Regions from separate parts of the Streptomyces sp. NBC_01571 genome, predicted to be linked through region 1. Evidence: riboswitches for the same ligand, from Rfam matches in the RefSeq annotation. Region 1 holds a riboswitch; the other holds the start of a gene.
What was found. A riboswitch is a leader RNA that binds a small molecule or an ion and turns the genes downstream of it on or off. The one in region 1 is predicted to bind glycine.
Positions count from the first base shown of each region.

Region 2: linked by a shared signal. The riboswitch ahead of gcvP (aminomethyl-transferring glycine dehydrogenase) and the one ahead of gcvT (glycine cleavage system aminomethyltransferase GcvT) in region 1 are both predicted to bind glycine.

Region 1 is NZ_JAPEPZ010000001.1:6,986,265-6,997,495, reverse strand. It holds gene OHB41_RS31625 (enhanced serine sensitivity protein SseB C-terminal domain-containing protein) at 1-189, opposite strand, end outside; gene OHB41_RS31620 (enhanced serine sensitivity protein SseB) at 361-1,143, opposite strand; gene OHB41_RS31615 (AAA family ATPase) at 1,372-2,046, opposite strand; glycine riboswitch at 2,215-2,336, shown strand; glycine riboswitch at 2,337-2,448, shown strand; gene gcvT (glycine cleavage system aminomethyltransferase GcvT) at 2,483-3,601, shown strand; gene gcvH (glycine cleavage system protein GcvH) at 3,737-4,114, shown strand; gene glyA (serine hydroxymethyltransferase) at 4,126-5,388, shown strand; gene OHB41_RS31595 (L-serine ammonia-lyase) at 5,489-6,856, shown strand; gene OHB41_RS31590 (polyprenyl synthetase family protein) at 7,334-8,323, opposite strand; gene OHB41_RS31585 (FAD-dependent oxidoreductase) at 8,428-9,822, opposite strand; gene OHB41_RS31580 (MAB_1171c family putative transporter) at 10,202-11,231, opposite strand, start outside.
Region 2 is NZ_JAPEPZ010000001.1:2,322,033-2,333,263, forward strand. It holds gene OHB41_RS10495 (glutamate-cysteine ligase family protein) at 1-192, opposite strand, end outside; gene OHB41_RS10500 (hypothetical protein) at 734-1,318, shown strand; gene OHB41_RS10505 (DUF5999 family protein) at 1,753-1,959, shown strand; gene OHB41_RS10510 (M23 family metallopeptidase) at 2,387-3,646, shown strand; gene gcvP (aminomethyl-transferring glycine dehydrogenase) at 3,809-6,694, opposite strand; glycine riboswitch at 6,873-6,968, opposite strand; gene OHB41_RS10520 (PRC-barrel domain-containing protein) at 7,083-7,454, shown strand; gene OHB41_RS10525 (DNA polymerase IV) at 7,562-8,968, opposite strand; gene OHB41_RS10530 (MerR family transcriptional regulator) at 9,090-9,764, opposite strand; gene OHB41_RS10535 (bifunctional nuclease family protein) at 10,034-10,507, opposite strand; gene ftsR (transcriptional regulator FtsR) at 10,593-11,231, opposite strand, start outside.

The sequences.
Region 1 (11,231 bases):
CACCTCCATGTTCCCGTACTGGGCGTCCGGGGAGCCACCCTGGCCGTGCCAGAGCAGCATCCACACCTGGCCGGACGACGGGGTCGCGAGCGCGCGAAGGAGCGCCTCGTAGGCGTCGTAACGCCCGGGCGTCACCTGGCGCAGCATGTGCTCGACCTGCCCGGCCGCGGCCGTGCCCGACGCACTCACCCTCAATCGCCCCTTCGCGAAGAAATCACGATGAACTCACCCATTACGCCAGCGACACCGGTGCCCGAGATGCGTCGACACCTCGCCCACACCCCGACCGAGCCATGAAACCAGCTTAAGCGGCGATCCTGACAGCGACTTGACGCACGGCTCCGGAGCTCCCCGCCCGCGTCAGTAGCCCTGCCGGTAGAACGGTCGCACGTTCGCGCGCATCCACTCCCCCACCGGGTCCTGCGCGACGTCGAGGAACACCATGTTCACCGGCCGGTCCACCGGCACCCGGCCGAGGGCCCGGCCGAGCGCGTCCAGCGGGAGCGTCCGGGCGTCGCCCTCCCATCCGGTCAGTTCGACCCCGATGAACATCAGGGGGTCGTCGCCCTCGATGCTGGCCAGGCAGCGGCGCGCGGTCAGCACCACACCGGTCGCCGCGAACTCGCCCGAGGCCGCGGCCAGGAAGTCCACCGGGTCGTCCTGCCAGTCGGGTTCGGAGAGCTGCACCCGGCCGCCGCTCGCGGGACCGTCCAGCGGGGTGCGCCCGGCACGGCACAGCTCGGCGACCACGAGGGGCGGCAGCGGTACGCCCACCACACCGCCCGGGTTGATCGCGACGCCGACCTGCGGGGGCAGCCCGCGGGCGAACTCGACGGCGGGCGCGATCGTGAACGACAGATGGCTGCCGACGACCTGGCGGAACTGTTCCTCGGAGCTGAAGACCGGCACGTACGCCTGGCCCTCGATCTCCAGCGTGGGCAGATCGAGGGGGCCGGCGTGCGGACCGCCGCCGTTGGGCAGCGGCACCCAGACGAAGCTGCGGCCGAGGACCTCGACGATGCGGCCGCCCGCCGAGGGCACTCCGAGGGACGCGGAGAGCACCTCCTCCAGTTCGTTGCCCGGCCACCCGCCGTGCGGGTGGGGGTGCGGGTGCGCTGGTGCCGGGAAGTCGGGGAAGTCCATCTGTCTACCGCCTGCTGTGAACCGCTGATCCGGTGTTCCGGTGTCCTGGTGTGCTGCTCTGGTGTTCCGGCTGGAAAGGTTAGTGGGCGCCCGCGACCCTCTCGTACGACGATGTCCCGTTCTCCCGCGCCCGCCCCCGCCCGGCCTTCCGTCCGGCCGGCTCCGCGCTCACGTACGACGCGCGCTCCCGTACGACGAACACCCGCACGGCCGGTCCCCGCGACGCCGTCAGCCGTCGAAGTCGATCCGGCGCAGCACGTCCGCCGCTTCGCGGTCGAGGAGTACCGCCGAGCCGCAGCCCTCCGGCAGTTCGCCCCGCTCGACGCAGCGCAGCAGCCGGCTCAGCGCGCCCCGGTGACGCGCGAAGGCGTACCGCGAGACGCCCCGGCCGCGCTCGCGCTGACCCTCCAGCGCCGTGCCGGGCGTGACGTCGAGGAGCAGGAGGTGGAGGGTGCCGCCCCGGCGGCGGGCCTCGCGGGCGAGCCAGCGGCGCACCCAGGCCTGGGTACCGCAGTCGTGCACGACGACGCCTGCGCCGGAACGCAGCGTGCGGCGCAGGCCCGCGTAGTGCGCGAGGCGGACGAAGGGGCGGTAGACGGCGTACGGGAGCCGGCGGGCCAGCCGGCCGTCCCAGCGGTCGCGGGTGTCCTGGGAGTCCACGCGCCGGCCGGCGACCGCGCGGCGCATCAGGGTCGACTTGCCGCTGCCCGGCAGCCCGGTGACCACCACGAGGTCCGCCGTGCCGAAGTACAGGCCGTGCGGGCTGTGCCCGGCCCGCTCCCTGAGGTCGCGGACGACGGCCGCCGGAAGCGTGCCGCACGCCTCCCGGGCCGCGGTACTCGGCTGCTGCGGCAGCGCGAGGGCCGAGGTCGTCGCGTACGCCCTGGTCCTGTTCACCGTGATCGTCCTCCCCTTGGGTCTGGAGTCCCATCCCCGTCGAGTGTAAAGAGAAGGTAATGCGCGGTGGTTCCTGTTTCCGTGTTCGGACTGCCACAGGCCGGTTACAGATGCGGACTGCCGTCATGGGACGGCGCGTGCAATGATGTGCCCGCCAACTGCATACCGGCCGCTTGAATCCGCGCGGGAGAGTTCCCAGTGACGTGCACACATCCGTGTGACGTACGTGCTGCTGGGACGCCGAAGGAGCAAGTCCCTCCCTTGAATCTCTCAGGCCCCGTTACCGCGCGGGCGAGGCACATCTGAAAAGCGGGCCGCTGACCGGTGGCTCCACCCAAGGTGCAAGTCGTGACCTCCGTTCGCGGGGTCGTGATGAACCTCTCAGGTTCCGATGACAGATGGGGAGGAACGACCTCGCCGTCATGCCTTGGGAGCCCCACCGATGAGCAGTAACGCCCCCCGCCGTACCGCGCTCGATGCCCTGCATCGCTCGCTGGGCGCGACGATGACCGACTTCGCGGGCTGGGACATGCCCCTGCGGTACGGCTCCGAGCGCGACGAGCACGTCGCCGTCCGCACCCGCGCCGGTCTCTTCGACCTCTCGCACATGGGCGAGATCACGGTCACCGGCCCGCAGGCCGCCGCGCTGCTGAACCACGCGCTGGTGGGCAACATCGCCTCCGTCGGCGTGGGCCGTGCCCGCTACACCATGATCTGCCGGGCTGACGGCGGCATCCTGGACGACCTGATCGTGTACCGGCTGGCCGAGACCGAGTACATGGTCGTCGCCAACGCCTCCAACGCCCAGGTCGTCCTCGACGCGCTGACCGAGCGCGCCGCCGGTTTCGACGCCGAGGTCCGTGACGACCGGGACGCGTACGCGCTGCTCGCCATCCAGGGCCCCGAGTCCCCCGGCATCCTCAAGTCGCTGACCGACGCCGACCTCGACGGCCTGAAGTACTACGCGGGTCTGCCGGGCACGGTCGCGGGCGTCCCGGCGCTGATCGCGCGCACCGGCTACACGGGCGAGGACGGCTTCGAGCTCTTCGTGGCCCCGTCCGACGCCGAGAAGCTCTGGCAGGCGCTGACCGAGGCGGGGGCACCGGCCGGGCTGGTCCCGTGCGGTCTGTCCTGCCGCGACACGCTGCGCCTGGAGGCGGGCATGCCGCTGTACGGGCACGAGCTGACCACCTCGCTCACCCCCTTCGACGCGGGGCTCGGGCGGGTCGTGAAGTTCGAGAAGGAGGGTGACTTCGTGGGGCGCGAGGCCCTGGAGGCCGCCGCCGAACGCGCCGCCGCGAACCCCCCGCGGGTGCTCGTCGGGCTCGTCGCCGAGGGCCGCCGCGTCCCGCGCGCCGGGTTCGCCGTCGTCGCGGGCGGCGCGGTCGTCGGCGAGGTCACCTCCGGCGCCCCCTCCCCTACGCTGGGCCGGCCGATCGCCATGGCCTACGTCGACGCCGCGCACGCCGCACCGGGCACGACCGGGGTCGGCGTGGACATCCGGGGCAGTCACGAACCGTACGAGGTCGTGGCCCTGCCGTTCTACAAGCGCCAGAAGTAGGTCCACCAGGGCTCGGGCGCGTCGACGTGACGTACCTCGCCGCGCCCTGTCCCCTGTCTCACGACACCCCGGCATCCGGACGCCCCGTCCGTACCCGTTCACCAGCACTCCCCCGCGTACAGGAGAATTCAGGCCATGAGCAACCCCCAGCAGCTGCGCTACAGCAAGGAGCACGAGTGGCTGTCGGTCGCCGAGGACGGCGTCTCGACAGTCGGCATCACCGAGTTCGCGGCCAACGCGCTCGGCGATGTCGTCTACGCCCAGCTTCCGGAGGTCGGTGACACGGTGACCGCGGGCGAGTCCTGCGGGGAGCTGGAGTCGACCAAGTCGGTCAGCGACCTGTACGCGCCGGTCACCGGCGAGATCGTGGAGGCCAACCAGGACGTCGTGGACGACCCCTCACTGGTGAACTCCGCGCCCTTCGAGGGCGGCTGGCTGTTCAAGGTACGCGTCACCGACGAGCCGGACGACCTGATGTCCGCCGACGAGTACACCGCCTTCACCGCCGGCTGAGGAGTCACCGCATGTCGCTTCTGAACACGCCCCTTCACGAGCTGGACCCGGACGTCGCGGCCGCCCTCGACGCCGAGCTGCACCGCCAGCAGTCCACCCTGGAGATGATCGCCTCGGAGAACTTCGCTCCGGTCGCGGTCATGGAGGCCCAGGGCTCGGTCCTGACCAACAAGTACGCCGAGGGCTACCCGGGCCGCCGTTACTACGGCGGCTGCGAACACGTCGACGTCGTCGAGCAGATCGCCATCGACCGCGTCAAGGCGCTGTTCGGCGCCGAGCACGCGAACGTGCAGCCGCACTCGGGCGCCCAGGCCAACGCGGCCGCGATGTTCGCGCTGCTCAAGCCGGGCGACACGATCATGGGCCTGAACCTCGCGCACGGCGGGCACCTGACCCACGGCATGAAGATCAACTTCTCCGGCAAGCTCTACAACGTGGTCGCGTACCACGTCGACGAGGAGTCGGGCCAGGTCGACATGGCCGAGGTCGAGCGTCTCGCCAAGGAGTCCAGGCCGAAGCTGATCGTGGCCGGCTGGTCCGCCTACCCGCGTCAGCTCGACTTCGCCGCCTTCCGCCGGATCGCGGACGAGGTCGGCGCGTACCTGATGGTCGACATGGCGCACTTCGCCGGCCTGGTGGCGGCGGGGCTGCACCCGAACCCGGTGCCGCACGCCCACGTCGTCACCACGACCACCCACAAGACGCTGGGCGGCCCGCGCGGTGGCGTGATCCTCTCCACCGCCGAACTGGCCAAGAAGATCAACTCCGCGGTCTTCCCGGGCCAGCAGGGCGGTCCACTGGAGCACGTGATCGCCGCGAAGGCCGTCTCCTTCAAGGTCGCCGCCTCCGACGACTTCAAGGAGCGCCAGCAGCGCACGCTCGACGGCGCGCGGATCCTCGCCGAACGCCTGGTGCGGGCCGACGTCACCGAGCACGGTGTCTCGGTCCTGTCGGGCGGCACGGAGGTGCACCTGGTCCTGGTCGACCTGCGCAACTCCGAGCTGGACGGACAGCAGGCCGAGGACCGGCTCCACGAGGTCGGCATCACGGTCAACCGGAACGCGATCCCGAATGACCCGCGGCCCCCGATGGTGACCTCGGGCCTGCGCATCGGCACCCCCGCCCTCGCCACCCGCGGCTTCCAGGCCGAGGACTTCACCGAGGTCGCGGACATCATCGCCGAGACGCTGAAGCCGTCCTACGACGCGGACGCCCTCAAGGCCCGGGTGTCCGCTCTGGCCGACAAGCACCCGCTGTACCCCGGCCTGAAGTAGTTCGCACGGAACGTACGATTCTTCGGGGCGCCGCGCACACTGGAGGCACAGCTGTGTGCGGCGCCCACCTCATGCACCACCCCGCTTGCTAGGAGTTCCCGTGGCCATCTCGGTCTTCGACCTGTTCTCGATCGGCATAGGCCCGTCCAGCTCCCACACGGTGGGCCCGATGCGCGCGGCACGGATGTTCGCCCACCGGCTGCGCAACGAGGACCTGCTGCCCGCCGTGGCCTCCGTCCGGGCCGAGCTGTACGGCTCACTGGGCGCGACCGGACACGGGCACGGCACGCCTAAGGCGGTGCTGCTCGGCCTGGAGGGCGCCTCGCCGCGGACGGTGGACGTGGAGGGGGCCGACGACCGCGTCGAGGCGATCAAGGCCTCGGGCCGCATCAGCCTGCTCGGCGAGCGGGAGATCCCCTTCTCCTTCGACGACGACCTGATCCTGCACCGGCGCAAGGCCCTGCCGTACCACGCGAACGGTATGACGATCTTCGCGTACGGCGCCTCCGGCGAACTGGTGCTGGAGAAGACGTACTACTCCGTCGGCGGCGGCTTCGTGGTCGACGAGGACGCGGTGGGCGAGGACCGCATCAAGCTGGACGACACCGTCCTGAAGTATCCCTTCCGCACGGGCGACGAGCTGCTGCGGCTGACCCAGGAGACCGGACTGTCGATCTCCGCGCTGATGCTGGAGAACGAGCGGGCCTGGCGCACCGAGGAGGAGATCCGCGAGGGCCTTCTCGCCATCTGGCGCGTGATGCAGGCGTGCGTGTCACGCGGCATGTCCCGCGAGGGCATCCTGCCCGGCGGCCTGCGGGTGCGGCGGCGTGCCGCCGTCTCGGCCCGCCAGCTGCGCGCCGAGGGCGACCCGCTGGCCCACGCGATGGAGTGGATCACCCTCTACGCGATGGCGGTCAACGAGGAGAACGCGGCGGGCGGCCGGGTCGTCACCGCCCCCACCAACGGTGCCGCGGGCATCATCCCCGCGGTGCTGCACTACTACATCAACTTCGTCCCCGGTGCCGACGAGGACGGTGTGGTCCGCTTCCTGCTGGCCGCGGGCGCGATCGGCATGCTCTTCAAGGAGAACGCGTCCATCTCGGGCGCCGAGGTCGGCTGCCAGGGCGAGGTCGGCTCCGCCTGCTCGATGGCGGCGGGCGCCCTCGCCGAGGTACTGGGCGGCTCGCCCGAGCAGGTCGAGAACGCCGCGGAGATCGGCATGGAACACAACCTCGGCCTCACCTGCGACCCGGTCGGCGGCCTGGTCCAGATCCCCTGCATCGAGCGCAACGGCATGGCCGCGGTCAAGGCGGTCACCGCCACGAAGATGGCGATGCGCGGCGACGGCTCCCACAAGGTGTCCCTCGACAAGGTCATCAAGACCATGAAGGAGACCGGCGCGGACATGAGCGTCAAGTACAAGGAGACGGCGCGGGGCGGGCTGGCCGTCAACATCATCGAGTGCTGAGGGAATCCGAACGGACACTGACCTGCGCGTTCGTGTGATTCGGCGCGGTCGGGGCCGTACGCGGCGGATGAACCGCGCCGCAACTCACGGCCGAGGGACGACCGCGAAGCCTTCGGGCGCCCCACTGCCGTCACCGGCCCGAGCGGCGCCGCCGTCCGCCTCAGGTGCACGGTCGAGAGCTGACTCGCCCGCCGACCGAATCCGACAGCACGACGGAGTCCCGGGTCCACGACGGCGACGGCAACTGCACCAGCCACACCGACACCCTCGGCGGCCTCACCCGCAACGAATGCACCAACGATCAGCGTGCCCACGTCCGCCACCTCACCCTGTGCCCCAGGTGATCAGCGCGCCCCTCCCTCGTCCAGCGCTCAGGCAGCCCGTGAACCGCTCGCTGTGCGCCTGACGCACCCTCGTCGTGCGAGACCGGCCGAGCCCGTTTCGACTACGCCCGCTCCCGCGCGTCGACGGTCGGGCTCATCCCGTGGCGCTCCCCGGCCGCAGCAGGAGTCGGGACGTCCGGTCCACGAGTTGCCGCAGAATGGGCAGGTAGCGCTCGTCACCGCCCAGGTCGCCGAGGATGCGGTGCGCCTCGTCACGGAACTTGTGGATCTCGTCCTCGTAGCGATCGAGGACGGCGGGTGTGAGGAGGAGGGCGGCCAGAGCCGATCGTGACGCGGCGGACGTTCTCGCACCGGCGTGCAGGTCCAGGATGCGGTGCCGGAGATCGGGCGCCGCGTCCTCCAGCGCGCATGCCGAAAGATAGGTCGCTGTGCCGTTCAGCAGGTCTTCGTTCCGTTCGGAGGCGATGTCCTCCTGGTCGTTGAACATCTGCCACAGGACGCCGAACACGGAGCCGAACTCCCGCCACAGATCGATCCGCTGGGCCTCCGCGCCTGCGAGTATCGCGGCCATCGCCGTGATCATGCCGAACGGAGCGCCGGATTTCTCCCGGTACGCCGTGAGGACCGAGTTCCGGGACGCGGTGCCCACCTCCGCGCGTATGTCGCCCAGTTGTCCTTGGGCGGCGGTGATCCCGCAGTCGAGGATCTCGGCCGTCAGAGCGGCGCGGACCGGCTCCGGGAACCGCCTCGAGCCAACCGCCTTCAGGGACAGCACGTGTCCCGTGACCACGGCTGCCAGGAGGGCCTCGTGCGCGGTGAGGCCCGCGGGCGGGTGCGCGCCGTACCCGTCTGCCAGGTCGTCGAGATAGCAGGCCGAGGTCCACCACAGCACGTGCACGGCGGACAGCGGGACGGCGGGTTCGGGGCTGCCCGTCTCGACGCCGTGCACGACCAGCGGCAGCACCGACAGAGGGTATTTCATCCTCTGGTGGCACAGGAGTTCCGTGACGACGCTCCGGACGGAATCGGCCGACGGGCCGAGCCCCTCGAGGATCGACTCGATCTCCTCCTCTATGTCCGAGGAGAACTCCTGATGGAGATCCAGATAGGCAGCGGAAGTCATGTGATGTTCCGTGTTTCCGTGGTGGATTTCAGTGGGCTCGTTTCGGACGGAGGCTTCGGGTCGCCCGGGGCACGGAATACGCGACGGCGGCCCCGGGAAGGGCATCAGACGGTGACGGCGGCGCGCTCGTGCTCCGTCAGCGGCGGGCCTTCCAGAAGAGGCGTCTTCCGGCCGAGGCAGATCAGGGCGAGCATGTCGGGCATGAGCAGCCGGGCGGGCGGTTTCTCCATGCTCATCACGTCCAGCAGGATGCGGAGCGCGCGGGGGTTGCGCGAGCCGGCGTCGACGGCCTTGTCGACGAAGGCGGCGAGGTTCCTTTCGAGCCGGGTGGGGGGCTGTTCGCTGGCACCCGGGTAGAACACGTCCTGGCCCACGGCCAGGCTCCACGCGTTCTCGACCGGCCGGGCCGCGGCTCTTTGGATGCGCCGGGAGGTGCCGGGGGCGCGAAGGTCGTGCCGTCGCAGGACGCCGCGCAGGGCGACGACGCTCTGTGCGGCGGCGCTCAGTCCGTGACCGTAGACCGGGTTGTAGCCGGCGACGGCCTCGCCGAGGACGGCGAAGCCGTCGGGCCAGCGGGCGGCCTTCTCGTAGTAGCGCCTCCTGTTGGCGGTGCTACGGGTGGTGACGACGTCCGTCTCGGGCTCGGCGCCGGCGAGGAGTTCACCGATGACGGGGTGCGGCAGCTTGAGCGCGAAGGGCACGAACTCCTCGTTGTCACCGCTGGGTTGACCCCCGCGGGTGCCGGCGAGCGTGACCAGCCAGCGGCCGCCTTCGATGGGGGTGATGATGCCGCCTCTTCCCGGGTTCTGGCGGGGGTCGGCCTGGACGTTGACGATCGGGAAGCCGGCGGCGGCGGTGCCGGGAGCGCGGTAGATCCGGCTGGCGTAGCCGACGCCAGCGTCGACCGTGCGCTCGGCCACGGTTGGAAGGCCCAGGTCCCGCAGCCAGCCAGGGGCGCGGCTGCCACGCCCGCCCGCGTCGATGACCAGATCGGCGGCAAGGGTGGCGTGGGTGTCCGCCGCGCGTATGCGGACGCCGGACACGCGTCCGGAGTCGCCTTCCAGGGACAGCAGTTCGGTCCGCTGCCGCAGGGAGATGCGCGGGTCCTCGAGCACCCTGGCGCGGATCACGGCGTCGAGCAGGTCACGGCTGCACAGAAGGTTGATGTGGCGGGCGTGGTCGAAGCGACGGAACCACTGGCCCGACGGCGCTTTGGACACCAGGTCGGTCATGATGCGGGCGGTCCGGGCGCCCTGGCCGACGAGCCGGTCGACGACACCCGGCAGGAGTTCCTCGAGGGCCTTGACCCCGCCGGACCACAACACGTGGGCGTGGCGGGCCTGCGGCAGCCCCTTGCGGGGTCGCGGGCCGTCCGGCAGAAGGTCGCGCTCGACGATCGTGACGTCGGCGTGGTCGGCGAGCACGGCTGCCGCGAGCATGCCCGTCATGCCCCCTCCGATGACCACGGCGGTACGGCGGGGCGCGGATCTGTGGGGCATGTACGGAACTCTCTTCTGTCGCAGGGACGAAGCGGACGGCCGACCTCGCGGGCCGCACACCACACCGCATCATGCGCGACGCCCTGTCGCGGCTGCGAGCGGAGTGGTCCGGGCCCGGCCGGCCACCGGGTTGTCGCGGGACACGGACACGACGGCGCGGTGGACGTGTCCGGCCGAAGGCTTCCCACCCGAGGGGCGGTTCGATCTCCCGCGGGCGCCGTCACCGCGCGTCACCGTCCGACGGCGTGAGACAACTGCCCTCCTGGCTCAGCCCGTTCACCGGTACGAGGGGCGGCGCGACAGCGTCCCGCCGGTCACTGCCGCACACCGCGTACCGCGGCGGCGCCCTCCCTTGACCGGCCGCGGCCCACAAGGGGGTTCACAACGGGGTTCTCTCGTCGGCCGCCGCCGCGGCGGCACGGGCTGCCGCGACGACGGGGGACGTACGCAACGCACGCGCCACACCCACCAGGGTGGCACGCGACGCGAAGTCCGCGGTGTTCCGCGCGACGGCCACCCGGGCCGCGGCCGCCTCGTCGGTGTGGGAGCGGACGGCGGCGGCGATCATCGCCGCGAGACCGATGCGGAAGGCGTCCTCCGCGCCGTGGCCCACGGCTCGGGCCGTGCTCTGCGCATCGGAACGGACCTGGTCGTCGAGGTGCGGGCGGACCAGGTTCAAGCCGTCCTGGATGCCGGCCTCACGCCGGGTGAGGCGCACGGCGCAGGACGAGTACCAGGGGATCGGCGCGGCGAGCGGCATCCCGGGGGAGGCACTGCTGAGTTCACGCCACAGCGGGCCGAGCCGTCTCCAGGTCACCACCGCACGCCAGAGCGCGACCAGCCGCGGGCCGTACAGCGGCAGTGTGAAGCCGACGGTGGCGACGGTGGCGGCCAGGCCCACGAGGCCGGGCGCCAGGACGGTACTGAGTACGTCCCAGTCCCGGCCGGCCCACCGTGCCACCACCGCGGTCAGCTTCAGTGTGCTGAAGGACAGATTGAGCAGCCAGCCGGTCACAAGCAGCCACAAGCCGGCCCGCAGCCATCCGTGCACCTGGATCGCCCAGCGCCAGCACAGCACCGTGGTGGCGATCGCGGCGGTCATGTGGCCGAGCAGATACAGCACGATCATCTGCCCGATCCAGGGCGAGGTGGCGTAGTAGGTGTCGAGGTCCGTCCGCCGCTCGACGGGGGCGTCCCCCAGGACGAAGAGGAGGATCAACAGGACGATCACGACGGCGTAGCCGGTCTGCCAGCGCCGCGCGAGACGGCGCACGTGGTCGGCCGGGCCTCCGCGCCAGTGCAGGATGAGCACCAGGCAGGAGGCGCTGTAGGCGCTGACGACGGCGTAGACCAGCAGCGCGGCGAGATTGGGGATGCCGCTCGTCCTGTTCACGGCGGCGACGGTGGGC
Region 2 (11,231 bases), 4.7 Mb from region 1:
ATTCATCATCCTGGGCATGCCGTCGGGTCCGGCGAGATTCAGTTCGATCTCCAGACCCATGAGATTCTTCGGGCGATCGAACCGCTTCTCCTCCAGCAGCCGCGCCAGCCCCGCCAGACACTCCCGGAGCTTGCCGCGGTAGCGCTGGCGATCGGACAGGTCGAACGACCCTGCCACGACCTTCTCTCCCATCGAAGTGTCCCTCCTCGAAGGGCGGGCCGACCCTCGGACCCCCGCCGTCCCGGTGGATAATGCCCCGGCAGGCCGATCGATAACGCCCTGGAGGGCCCCGTCGGCCGCTACGCTGTGAGCAGGGTGTCCAGCGGCACATTCACGAGGCATGGACCACTGCCTGTTTTCAGCCTGACATGATCTCGTGAAAAACGCCGACGAGAATCGGCCGACCGCTCGCGCGAAGTATTCCGAGGTCATCGTCGCACATCGCCGTGGAACCGGGATGAACCCTCTGCTTTCGCCGACCGAATACCGCCTTGCTCTTCATATTCGGACCGACTAGACGAAACACCGTCTGAACACCTGTCGTATAAACTCCGCAAACGAGGCAGAGAGTTGGCGCTCGCGGTCCCAGGTCCTGCCGTCGAGGTGACACGCGGCAGGCGACACCCCCGTCGGCAGATCCAGACCCCCCGCCCCTCCGACCCCGAGAGCTGACAGCGCCGTCCGCCCCCGCCCCCTCGCGCCACTGTGCCTGTCGAATGAGAGGCGACCCACCATGCCGCTGCACGTACCTCCGGCTCCCGCGCCCGCCCTGCGCACCGTTCTCACGGCACTCGGTTCCCCCACCGCAGTCCGCGAGGCCCGCACCCCGTCCCTGCGGATGGCCGAGGGGCCGGTCACCCCCGAACTCCCTCTGCCCGTACATGTCCTGGACCGGAGCGATCCGGCGGGCACGTCCACCACACGACTGGCCGCGTGGCGCTTCCTGATCCGCTGCGGAGAGCGCTCGGTGGCGGCGGCCGACACCATGCTCACCCCCGACGGCTGGGCCTTCTCGCACTTCTTCGAAGGTCCCTACATCACCGCCACCGAGCGCGCCCTGCGTCAGGCGGAGAACATGAAGCAGTCGTTCCAGGCGCGCCTGCTGTCGGTACCCGAGCTCTACATGCTCACCCTCTGGCTGCACGGGGACTGCGCCGCCGACGGCGCCACCGGCCATCCGGCCCCCACCGACCTCCTGGTGCCGCTCGCACCCGCGCCGCCCGGCATCGCCTCCCACCGCCCGCACCGCGTGGCCGAGTTCCTGCCGGTCCTCACCCATCGCCTCACCGCCGCACCACTGCTCAGCTCCCCCGCGTAGTCAGTCGCGCCCGTCACTCACGTCCGTCATCACGTCCGTCCGCGTGCCCCGCAGCCGTTCCTCCGGCCGCGGGGCACGTCGCCGCGCCGCGCGGCGGCCGGCCGGGACACGCGCGGACCGGGTCCGAACCGGCCCGCTCGTTCGGGCCCAGCCCTGCTCGTACGAGGGAGAACGCGTCTGTGACCGTGCCTGACTAGCCCCATCCGACCACCGCGAACCCCCCGAAGGGACCGTGCAGTTGCGATGAACCGTCCGCGCGGGTGACGCGTCTCCAACCTGTGAGGAGCGCTGCTGCGAAATCCCTGCGGATTGACGCCCGTAGGGCAACACTGGGTTCCAAACACACACCACGGGGGGCGGCCATGATCAGTTCGAGCCGCGAATCAGACACCACGACCAGCACACACCTCTCAACCCAGCGAAAGATCCCATCCATGTGCCAGCACCAGCCACCCTGTCCGTCAGCCGAATCAGCCGACCGGGAGTCCGCGCGCCTCGCGGCGCACCACCCGGAGCAGGGATGGAGCCTGCTGTGCAACGGCGTTCTGCTCTTCGAGGACACCGGTGAGCTCCTGCCGGACGGCCAGATCATCGCGCCGCACCGCCCGCTGGGCAGCGAGCACGTGATGACGGCCGCCTGAGCCGCACACACGAAGGGCGAAAGCCCGGACAGAACGAGGGGCCGGCCGGAGACCCACTCTCCGCACCGGCCCCGACGCATGTCCGGACGTGATCACTCTGCGTGACTCGCCGGGAACCCTCCGGTCCGGACGTCCGGACGGGGTCCACGCGCCACCCCGCCCCCCCGCGCCTGCCTGCCTGCCTGCCTGCCTGCCTGCCTGCCTACCTACCTGCCTGCCTGCCTGCCTACTACGGTCTGCCCGAACGGACATCCCCCTCTGCCTCTCCACCTCCTGAAGTCCCGCGGACGAAACGCTAGCGTCCCTTCGTGAGCGTCCCGGCGTCCGGGGAACCGTGCCGGCCCCGGCCCCGACCCCGGCCCCGGCCCCGGCCCCGACGGCATCCGGTTCACCTCTACGGACCTCCCCAGAAGCGAGCAAGGCGGTCATGGGACTCCTGCACTCCCCCGATCGTGGGCAGCACCACCCGACGTCCGGTGACCGCACGGCCCAGGAGGATCCCGCGGCGCACGAGGCACTGGCGAACGATTCGGCGCTGGGCGCGGCTCGAACGGGCGCGCCACCGGTGGGCGTGGGGCCTGCCGGCGTCGGGCCGGTGAGCGGGGCGCCGTCGGACGAGCGACCCGAGCGCACGCGACGTCGTCGCCGCCCCGGCCCGTTCACCCTGCTGGCGCTGCCCGGGCTGACCGTCGTGCTGGGCTTCGCGGGGTTCATGGCCGCGACGGGCCATCTGCCCTCGGCCTGGTCGGAGGACTCGGACTCGCACGCGACGACCGCGGGCAACACTGAGACGGACCGTGTCGACGCGTCTTACCTCCCGTGGCTGCGCGAGGCGGCCAGGACCTGCGCCCTCCTGAAACCGTCCGTCCTCGCCGCCCAGATCGACCGGCGTTCCGGCTGGAACACCGACCCGGCCACGCTCTCTGGCACCGTGGGCATCGCCGGGTTCACCGAGAGCCAGTGGCGGACCTGGGGCAAGGACGCCGACGGCAACGGAAAGTCCTCGCCGCGCGACCCCGTGGACGCCATCATGGCGCTGGCCCGGCAGGACTGCGCTCTCGCCGAGGACGTCACCCGGCTCAGAACCCGTGGCACCGTGTCGGGGGACCTGCTCGACCTCACCCTGGCCGCCTACACGGTGGGCACGGACTCCGTGACACGGGCGGGACGCGTGCCGGTGACGGCGCGGAGCTATCTCACCGAGGTCAAGGGCCTGTCCGCGCGGTACAGGAGCTTCGACCGCGAGGAGAACACGAACCCCGGCAGCGGCAAGACGAGCGGAGTACTGGCACCGCCGGTGACCACCCTGGTGATCAGCTCCCCCTTCGGATCGCGCAAACACCCCCTCACCGGCGTCACCAAGCTGCACACCGGCGTGGACTTCGCCGCTCCGCGGAACGCGCCGGTGTCCGCCGCACGGCAGGGCCGGGTCGTGTTCGCGGGAATGACCAAGGCGTACGGCAACCGCGTCGTGATCGATCACGGCATGATCGGCGGCAGGCGGCTGGAGACCACGTACAGCCACATGTCGTCCCTGCTGGTCAGGGCGGGTCAGAGCGTCGAGAGCGGAGCCGCGGTCGGGTTCGTCGGCTCCACGGGCCTGTCGACGGGCCCGCACCTGCACTTCGAGGTGCTCGTCGACGGCGCGTACTCCGACCCGATGCCATGGCTCGCCGTCGCCCACTGACCGGCGGAAAGACGGACGCGGAAAAGGGGACGTGCCCCGGCAGGAGCCGGGGCACGTCCCCTTCTGGTCCCGAACGAGTCCGGTCCCCTGAGCTGAGGGTCCCGTAAGTCGTTCTTGGTCCGTGAGGGCCGGTCCTCAGGTCTTCGGCCGGCCCTCGTCGGCCTAGTCCTCGTAGGCGTCCAGCGGCGGGCAGGAGCAGACCAGGTTCCGGTCGCCGTACGCCTGGTCGATTCGGCGCACCGGCGGCCAGTACTTGTCCGCGGCCGCGACACCGGCCGGGAAGACGGCCTGCTCACGCGTGTACGCGTGCTTCCACTCACCGCCGAGCGCGGCGGCGGTGTGCGGCGCGTTCCGCAGCGGGTTGTCGTCCACCGTCCAGTCGCCCGAACCGACCTTCTCGATCTCCGCGCGGATGGCGATCATCGCCTCGCAGAACCGGTCGAGCTCGACCAGGTCCTCGGACTCGGTCGGCTCGATCATCAGCGTGCCCGCGACCGGGAAGGACATGGTGGGCGCGTGGAAGCCGTAGTCGATGAGCCGCTTGGCGACGTCGTCGACGCTGACGCCGGTCGCCTTCGTCAGCGGACGCAGATCGATGATGCACTCGTGGGCGACGAGCCCGCCGGGACCGGTGTACAGCACCGGGTAGTGCGGCTCCAGACGCTTGGCGATGTAGTTCGCCGACAGCACGGCGACCTGCGTCGCCCGCTTGAGGCCCTCGCCGCCCATCAACCGGACGTACGCCCACGAGATGGGCAGGATGCCCGCGGAGCCCCAGGGCGCGGCGGAGATCGGGCCGACACCGGTCTCGGGACCGGCGGCGGGCTGCAGCGGGTGGTTCGGCAGGAACGGCGCCAGGTGCGCGCGCACGCCGACCGGGCCGACGCCCGGACCGCCGCCGCCGTGCGGGATGCAGAACGTCTTGTGCAGGTTGAGGTGCGAGACGTCACCGCCGAAGTGGCCCGGCTTGGCGAGGCCCACCAGCGCGTTGAGGTTGGCGCCGTCGACGTACACCTGCCCGCCCGCCTCGTGCACCTGGGCGCAGATGTCGGCGACATGCTCCTCGAACACACCGTGCGTCGAGGGGTACGTGATCATCAGCACGGCGAGCTCGTCGCGGTGCTGCTCGATCTTGGCACGCAGGTCCGCGATGTCGATCTCGCCGTCTTCGGCGGTCTTCACGACGACGACCTTCATGCCGGCCATCACGGCGCTCGCGGCGTTCGTGCCGTGCGCCGAGGACGGGATCAGGCAGACGGTGCGCTGCTCGTCGCCGTTGGCCCGATGGTAGCCGCGGACCGCGAGCAGACCGGCCAGCTCGCCCTGCGAACCGGCGTTGGGCTGCAGCGACACCTTGTCGTAGCCGGTGACCTCGGCGAGCCGCGTCTCCAGCTCCTCGATGAGCGTGAGGTAACCCTGCGCCTGCTCGGCGGGCACGAAGGGGTGCAGCTGGCCGAACTCGGGCCAGGTGACCGGCTCCATCTCGGTGGTCGCGTTGAGCTTCATGGTGCAGGAGCCCAGCGGGATCATGCCGCGGTCCAGCGCGTAGTCGCGGTCGGAGAGTTTGCGCAGGTAGCGCAGCATCGCGGTCTCGGAGCGGTACTGGTGGAACACCGGGTGCGTGAGGTAGTCGTCGGTGCGCAGCAGCGCCGCGGGCAGGGTGTCCTCGGTGCTCTCGTCCAGCGCCTCGATGTCGCCCTCGACGCCGAACGCGGCCCACACGGAACCCAGTTGCCTGCGTGCGGTGGTCTCGTCACAGGCGATCGACACGTGGTCGGCGTCGACGAGGTGGAGGTTGACACCCTGGTCTCGCGCGCTCGTCACGATGTCGGCGGCGCGGCCCGGCACGCGGACGGTCAGCGTGTCGAAGTACGCGCCGTGCACGACCTCGACGCCGCCGGCCTTCAGCCCCTCGGCGAGGAGCGTGGCGTAGCGGTGGGTGCGACGGGCGATCGTCCGCAGTCCGTCCGGCCCGTGGTAGACGGCGTACATGCCGGCCATCACGGCGAGCAGCACCTGCGCGGTGCAGATGTTGCTGGTGGCCTTCTCACGGCGGATGTGCTGCTCGCGCGTCTGCAGAGCGAGCCGGTACGCCTTGTGCCCGTCCGCGTCGACGGAGACGCCGACCAGCCGGCCGGGCAGGCTGCGCGCGAACTTCTCGCGAACCGCCATGTATCCGGCGTGCGGACCGCCGAAGCCCATCGGAACGCCGAACCGCTGGGTGGTGCCGACCGCGATGTCGGCGCCGAGCTCGCCGGGCGAGGTGAGCAGGGTCAGGGCGAGCAGGTCGGCGGCGACGGTGACGACCGCTCCGAGCTCGTGCGCCTGCTCGATGACGGGCTTGAGGTCGCGTACGGCACCGGAGGCACCCGGGTACTGGACGAGCACGCCGTTGATCTCGCGCTCGGCGATCTCGGCCGGGATGCCCTCGCTCAGATCGGCGACGACGACCTCGACGCCGGTGGGCTCGGCGCGGGTCTCGATGACGGCGACGGTCTGCGGCAGGGCGTCCGCGTCGATCAGGAAGAGGCCCTTCTTGTTCTTGCCCATGCGCCGGGACAGCGCCATCGCCTCGGCGGCCGCGGTGCCCTCGTCGAGCAGCGAGGCGCCGGAGGTGGGCAGCCCGGTCAGCTCGGCGACCACGGTCTGGAAGTTGAGCAGCGCCTCCAGGCGGCCCTGCGAGATCTCCGGCTGGTACGGCGTGTAGGCGGTGTACCAGGCCGGGTTCTCCATGACGTTGCGCAGGATCACCGGCGGCGTGAAGGTGCCGTAGTAACCGAGGCCGATCATCGGGTCGAGAACCTGGTTGCGGTCCGCGAGGGAGCGCAGCTCGGCCAGGACCTCGGCCTCGGTGCGCGCGCCCGGGAGCTCGAGCGCCTCGGCGTTCTTGATCACGTCCGGCACGGCGGCGGCCGTCAGCTCGTCCAGCGAGCCGTACCCGACCTGCGCGAGCATCTTGGCCCGTGCTTCCGGGGCGGGCCCGATGTGGCGCTGCTCGAAGGGGATTCCCTGTTCGAGCTCGGAGAGCGGAATGCGATGGGCGGTCATTGCGGAGGCCTCCTGGTCACACACGACCTTCGAGGGGCACCACGGCGCGGGTGCCCCGACGGCCTCCCCCTCTGTCATCTGACCTGAGAGCTTCACCGGTCCGCCCGCTCGCTGCGACCCGGCTTTCACCGTCGGTGAGAGCGGAAGGCGTCAGCCCCGCCCTGCTTTCCAGAGTGACCTCGTCCGTGCGGTACGTGAGCCTGAGAGATTCCGGGGAGGATTTGCTCCTTCGGCGCCTCCGATGGTGTCTGGAGGACTCTCCCGCACGGGATCAGCAGCCGCTTGCCAGGGTACCAGCGAGAACAACGCACGGGCTTTCGAGTGGCCACCGTCACGAATGTGCTCTTTCGTAGTGCCTACGGATGAGTTGCAATCGAGTGGAGGGCCCGTGCAGACCGACATCGATCCGCGCAATCTGATCGGCCGCAAGGCGCTCGACCGCAATGGCGCCAAGATCGGCACGGTCGACGAGGTCTATCTGGACGACGCGACCGGCATACCGGAGTGGGCCGCCATACGTACGGGCCTGTTCAGCAGGGACGCCTTCGTGCCGCTGGAGCCCAGCGAGTTCGTCGAGGGCAGCCTGCGCGTCCCCTTCGAACGCGCCCTGATCAAGGACGCCCCCGATTTCGGCGTGGGCCGTCATCTCTCTCCGGAGCAGGAACTCCAGCTGTATCACCACTACGGTCTCGACGTGACGCCCCCGGCTCCTCCGCCGGACCGCGACTTCGGCCGTCTGGCGGGAACGGACGATGCCTGAGGCACCCCTTCGGCAGCGCGGGTGACCGCCTCCGGCCTACGGCGGACCGGGCGACCGTCCGGGAACGGCCCGCGGTGCCCGGCCCGTCGCCGGTGCCGTGCCGGGTCTCATGCCCTCCCGGGCGCACCGGCGGACACCCCTGACGAACCCTCGGGTCTTCGGGGCACCAACGGCAGGGGATCCGCCGGCTCCAAGGCCGCGTCGTCCGTACGGAACGTCCGCACCCGCCCCGGTTCCGAGTCGGGCGTCTCGAATCGCACCGTCACCCTTCCCAGCCCGCTGCCCTGCACCCACCCGTGCCCGTACTCGGCGTGGTGCACGTCGTGCCCCGCGGGCCAGCGCCGCTCGACCGCCGGCACCTGCTCGACGGCCGACTCCTCAGCCGCCTCCTCGTCGGGGTGCTCCTGCGCCGCCGTCTCCTCCTCCGCGGCCCTGGCCTGCGCCTGGGCCTGCGCGAAGAGGTCCTCCTGCGTGTAGTCGGCGAGCCCCGAGACACCGACACCCAGCAGGCGTACGCCCCCCGTCGTGTCCACCGCCTCCAGGAGCCGCCCGGCCGCCTCCCGGACGACCGCGGGGTCGTCCGTGGGCCCCCGAAGCGTCTCGGACCGCGTCAGCGTCGAGAAGTCGTACCTGCGCACCTTCAGCACGATGGTCCGTCCCGACAGCCCCGCCCGGCGCAGCCGCTGCACACACCGGTCAGCGAGCCGCTGCACCTCGAGCCCGACCCGCACCCGGTCATGGATGTCCACGTCGTACGTGTCCTCGACCGACACGGACTTCGTCTCCCGCTCGGCCACCACGGGCCGCTCGTCGCGCGCCAGCGCCATCGCGTACAGCGCGTGGCCATGGGCCTTGCCCAGCAGCCGTACGAGCTCGTCCTCCCCCGCCTCGGCGATCTCGTCGACCGTGTTGATCCCGCCCCGCCGCAGATGGTCCCCGGTGGCGGGCCCCACGCCCGGCAGGGTCCGCACCGGCATCGGTCCGAGCATCGCGCGCTCCGTCCCCGGCTCGATCACCACCAGGCCGTCGGGCTTGGCCTGCTCGGAGGCGATCTTGGCGAGCATCTTGGAGGCCGCGAGCCCCACGGAGCCCGTCAGGCCCGTGACGGCCCTGATGTCCGCGCGCAGCTTCACCCCGGCCAACCTCGCCGAGGCGTCGTCCCAGGCCGTCCCGCCGGCCTCCAGATCGACGAACGCCTCGTCCAGGCTCAGTGGCTCCACCAGGGGGGACAGCGTCCGCAGCAGCCCCATCACCTGGTCGCTGATCTCCCGGTAGAGCCCGAAGCGCGGCACGAGATACGCCGCGTTCGGTGCGAGCCTGCGCGCCTGGGCCATGGGCATCGCCGAGTGCACCCCGAAGACACGGGCCTCGTAGGAGGCGGTGGCGACCACGCCGCGCAGCCCGAGGCCGCCGACGACGACGGCCTTCCCCCGCAGGCTCGGCTTGGACGCCTGCTCCGCCGAGGCGAAGAAGGCATCCATGTCGAGATGCAGGATCGTGGGCGCGTTTCTCACACCCCCGATGCTGCCCTACGCCACTGACATTGCCCCGGGACTCCGGCGCCCCGCCCCACCGCGCCGCCCACCGGACCGCACCGGCCCCCGGGCCGCGCGGACCGTCGGGCCGCCCCGCCCGTCAGACCGCGCGGTTGCGCCGACGTGCCAGCTCGTCCGCGGGGTTGTGTCCGACGAGCGTCTCGCCCGTGTCCACCCGCTCCCCGTGCAACTGTGAGAGGGCGTTCTCGACGTCCCGCCACACCACGCCCACGGCGATCCCGAAAACGCCCTGGCCGCCCTGGAGCAGGGCGTGGACCTCGTCGGGCGAGGAACACTCGTAGACGGTCGCGCCGTCGCTCATCAGCGTCATCCGCTCCAGGTCCCGGAAGCCTCGCTCCCTGAGGTGCTGGACCGTGGTGCGGATGTTCTGCAGCGACACTCCCGTGTCGAGGAACCGCTTCACGATCTTCAGGACCACCACGTCCCGGAAGCTGTACAACCGCTGCGTCCCCGACCCGTAGGCGGGCCGCACACTCGGCTCGACCAGACCGGTCCTCGCCCAGTAGTCGAGCTGCCGGTAGGTGATGCCCGCGGCGGCACACGCCGTGGGCCCCCGGTAGCCGATCTCCTCGGCCGCCGTCCCGCCCTCGCCCGGCACCGCTGTCGGCCGCTGTGGAGCGTGGTCGGCCGTGCTGTCGTGGTGGGGGTACCCCCTGCTCGAGCCGAGCCGAGAGCTTGGGGGAGGGTACGGGCCGCTCTCCCCCAGACCGCGTCCGGGGGCACCCCCAGCCGTACCGTCGCCGCTGCTTCTCACGCCGACCTCCGTCCTTGACCTGCCTTCTCGACGGTAGGCAGTCACCAGGGGCGCGTCAACGATCGCCACACTCGGCACGCCGAGTGATAATCACCCTGAGAGTGGTTTCCCGTGTCCCACCGCGGGGAAAGGCTAGCCGAATGCTCTCGGAGTGAGCCGCAGCGCGCCACAGTCGCCACGGGCAATTGCCGCCCGGACTACTCCGATCCCGTGACACGGCACAGCTGCGGGAACGGGTGTCCGGGCGCCCGCCGGGGGCACCCGGCCCGTCACTGGCTGTTGGTCCCGAAGTCCTCGGGCGAGATCTGGTCGAGGAACTCCCGGAACTTCTCCACCTCGTCCTCCTGCTCGTCCGGAATCGCGATTCCCGCGTCGTCGAGCACCCCGTCACTGCCGTAGATCGGCGTTCCGGTGCGCAGCGCCAGCGCTATGGCGTCGGACGGACGGGCGCTGACCTCGACCCCGCTGGCGAACACCAGCTCCGCGTAGAAGACCCCCTCGCGCAGATCGGTGATGCGCACCTCGGTGAGCTCCTGGCCGACGGCTTCCAGCACGTCCTTGAACAGGTCGTGGGTCAGCGGTCGCGCGGGGGCCATGCCCTGCTGGGCGAAGGCGATCGCCGTCGCCTCCCCCGGTCCGATCCAGATGGGGAGGTAGCGATCGCCTCCCACTTCACGCAGGAGCACGATCGGTTGGTTGGAGGGCATTTCGACCCGGACACCTACGACATCGAGCTCGTTCACACAGCAACCCTAGGCCGTGCCCGGGACGTTTGGGTAGTCGAGCACAGAACGGGTGGGCGATCCGGCCGACTGTCAGGGCCCGAGGTCAGGGCAGCCTTACGCCCAGCGCGGTCTGCACGAGTGCGGCGTGCAGCCTCACCGTGAGCCCCGCCAGCTCCTTCGTACGCGCTTCCGCGTGCGCCCTGGTCTGCGGATTGCGGTGGCGCCTCAGCGGGGCCACCACCTGGTCCACCAGCCCCGCGTCCCGTTCGGCCGCGGCCTTCATCGCCCGCAGATGGCGTGGCTCGATACCGAACCGCCCCAGCTCGACGACGAGCGCTGCGACCGTCACCGCCTCGGCGTCGTACGTCCCCTCCGCCAGTGGGGCGATGAGCCCGTACGACTCCCACTCCTGCAGTTCCCGCTCGCCGATCTCCGCGGCGGCCAGCAGCTCCGAACGGCCCACCCGCACCGCCGTGGGCGCGTCGGGCTCCGGCAGCTCCGCGTCGCCCCCGTCGCGCTGGCGTCCCAGGGACGGCAGCCGTACGGGCTCGCCGCGCTCCAGGGCGTCCAGATGCTCGCGGATGACCTTCAGCGGAAGATAGTGGTCCCGCTGCATCCTCAGGACGTGCCCGAGCCGCTCGACGTCGTCCGCGCTGAACTTGCGATACCCCGAGGGTGTCCGCCGCGGCTCGATGAGCCCCTCCGACTCCAGGAACCGGATCTTGGAGATGGTGACCTCGGG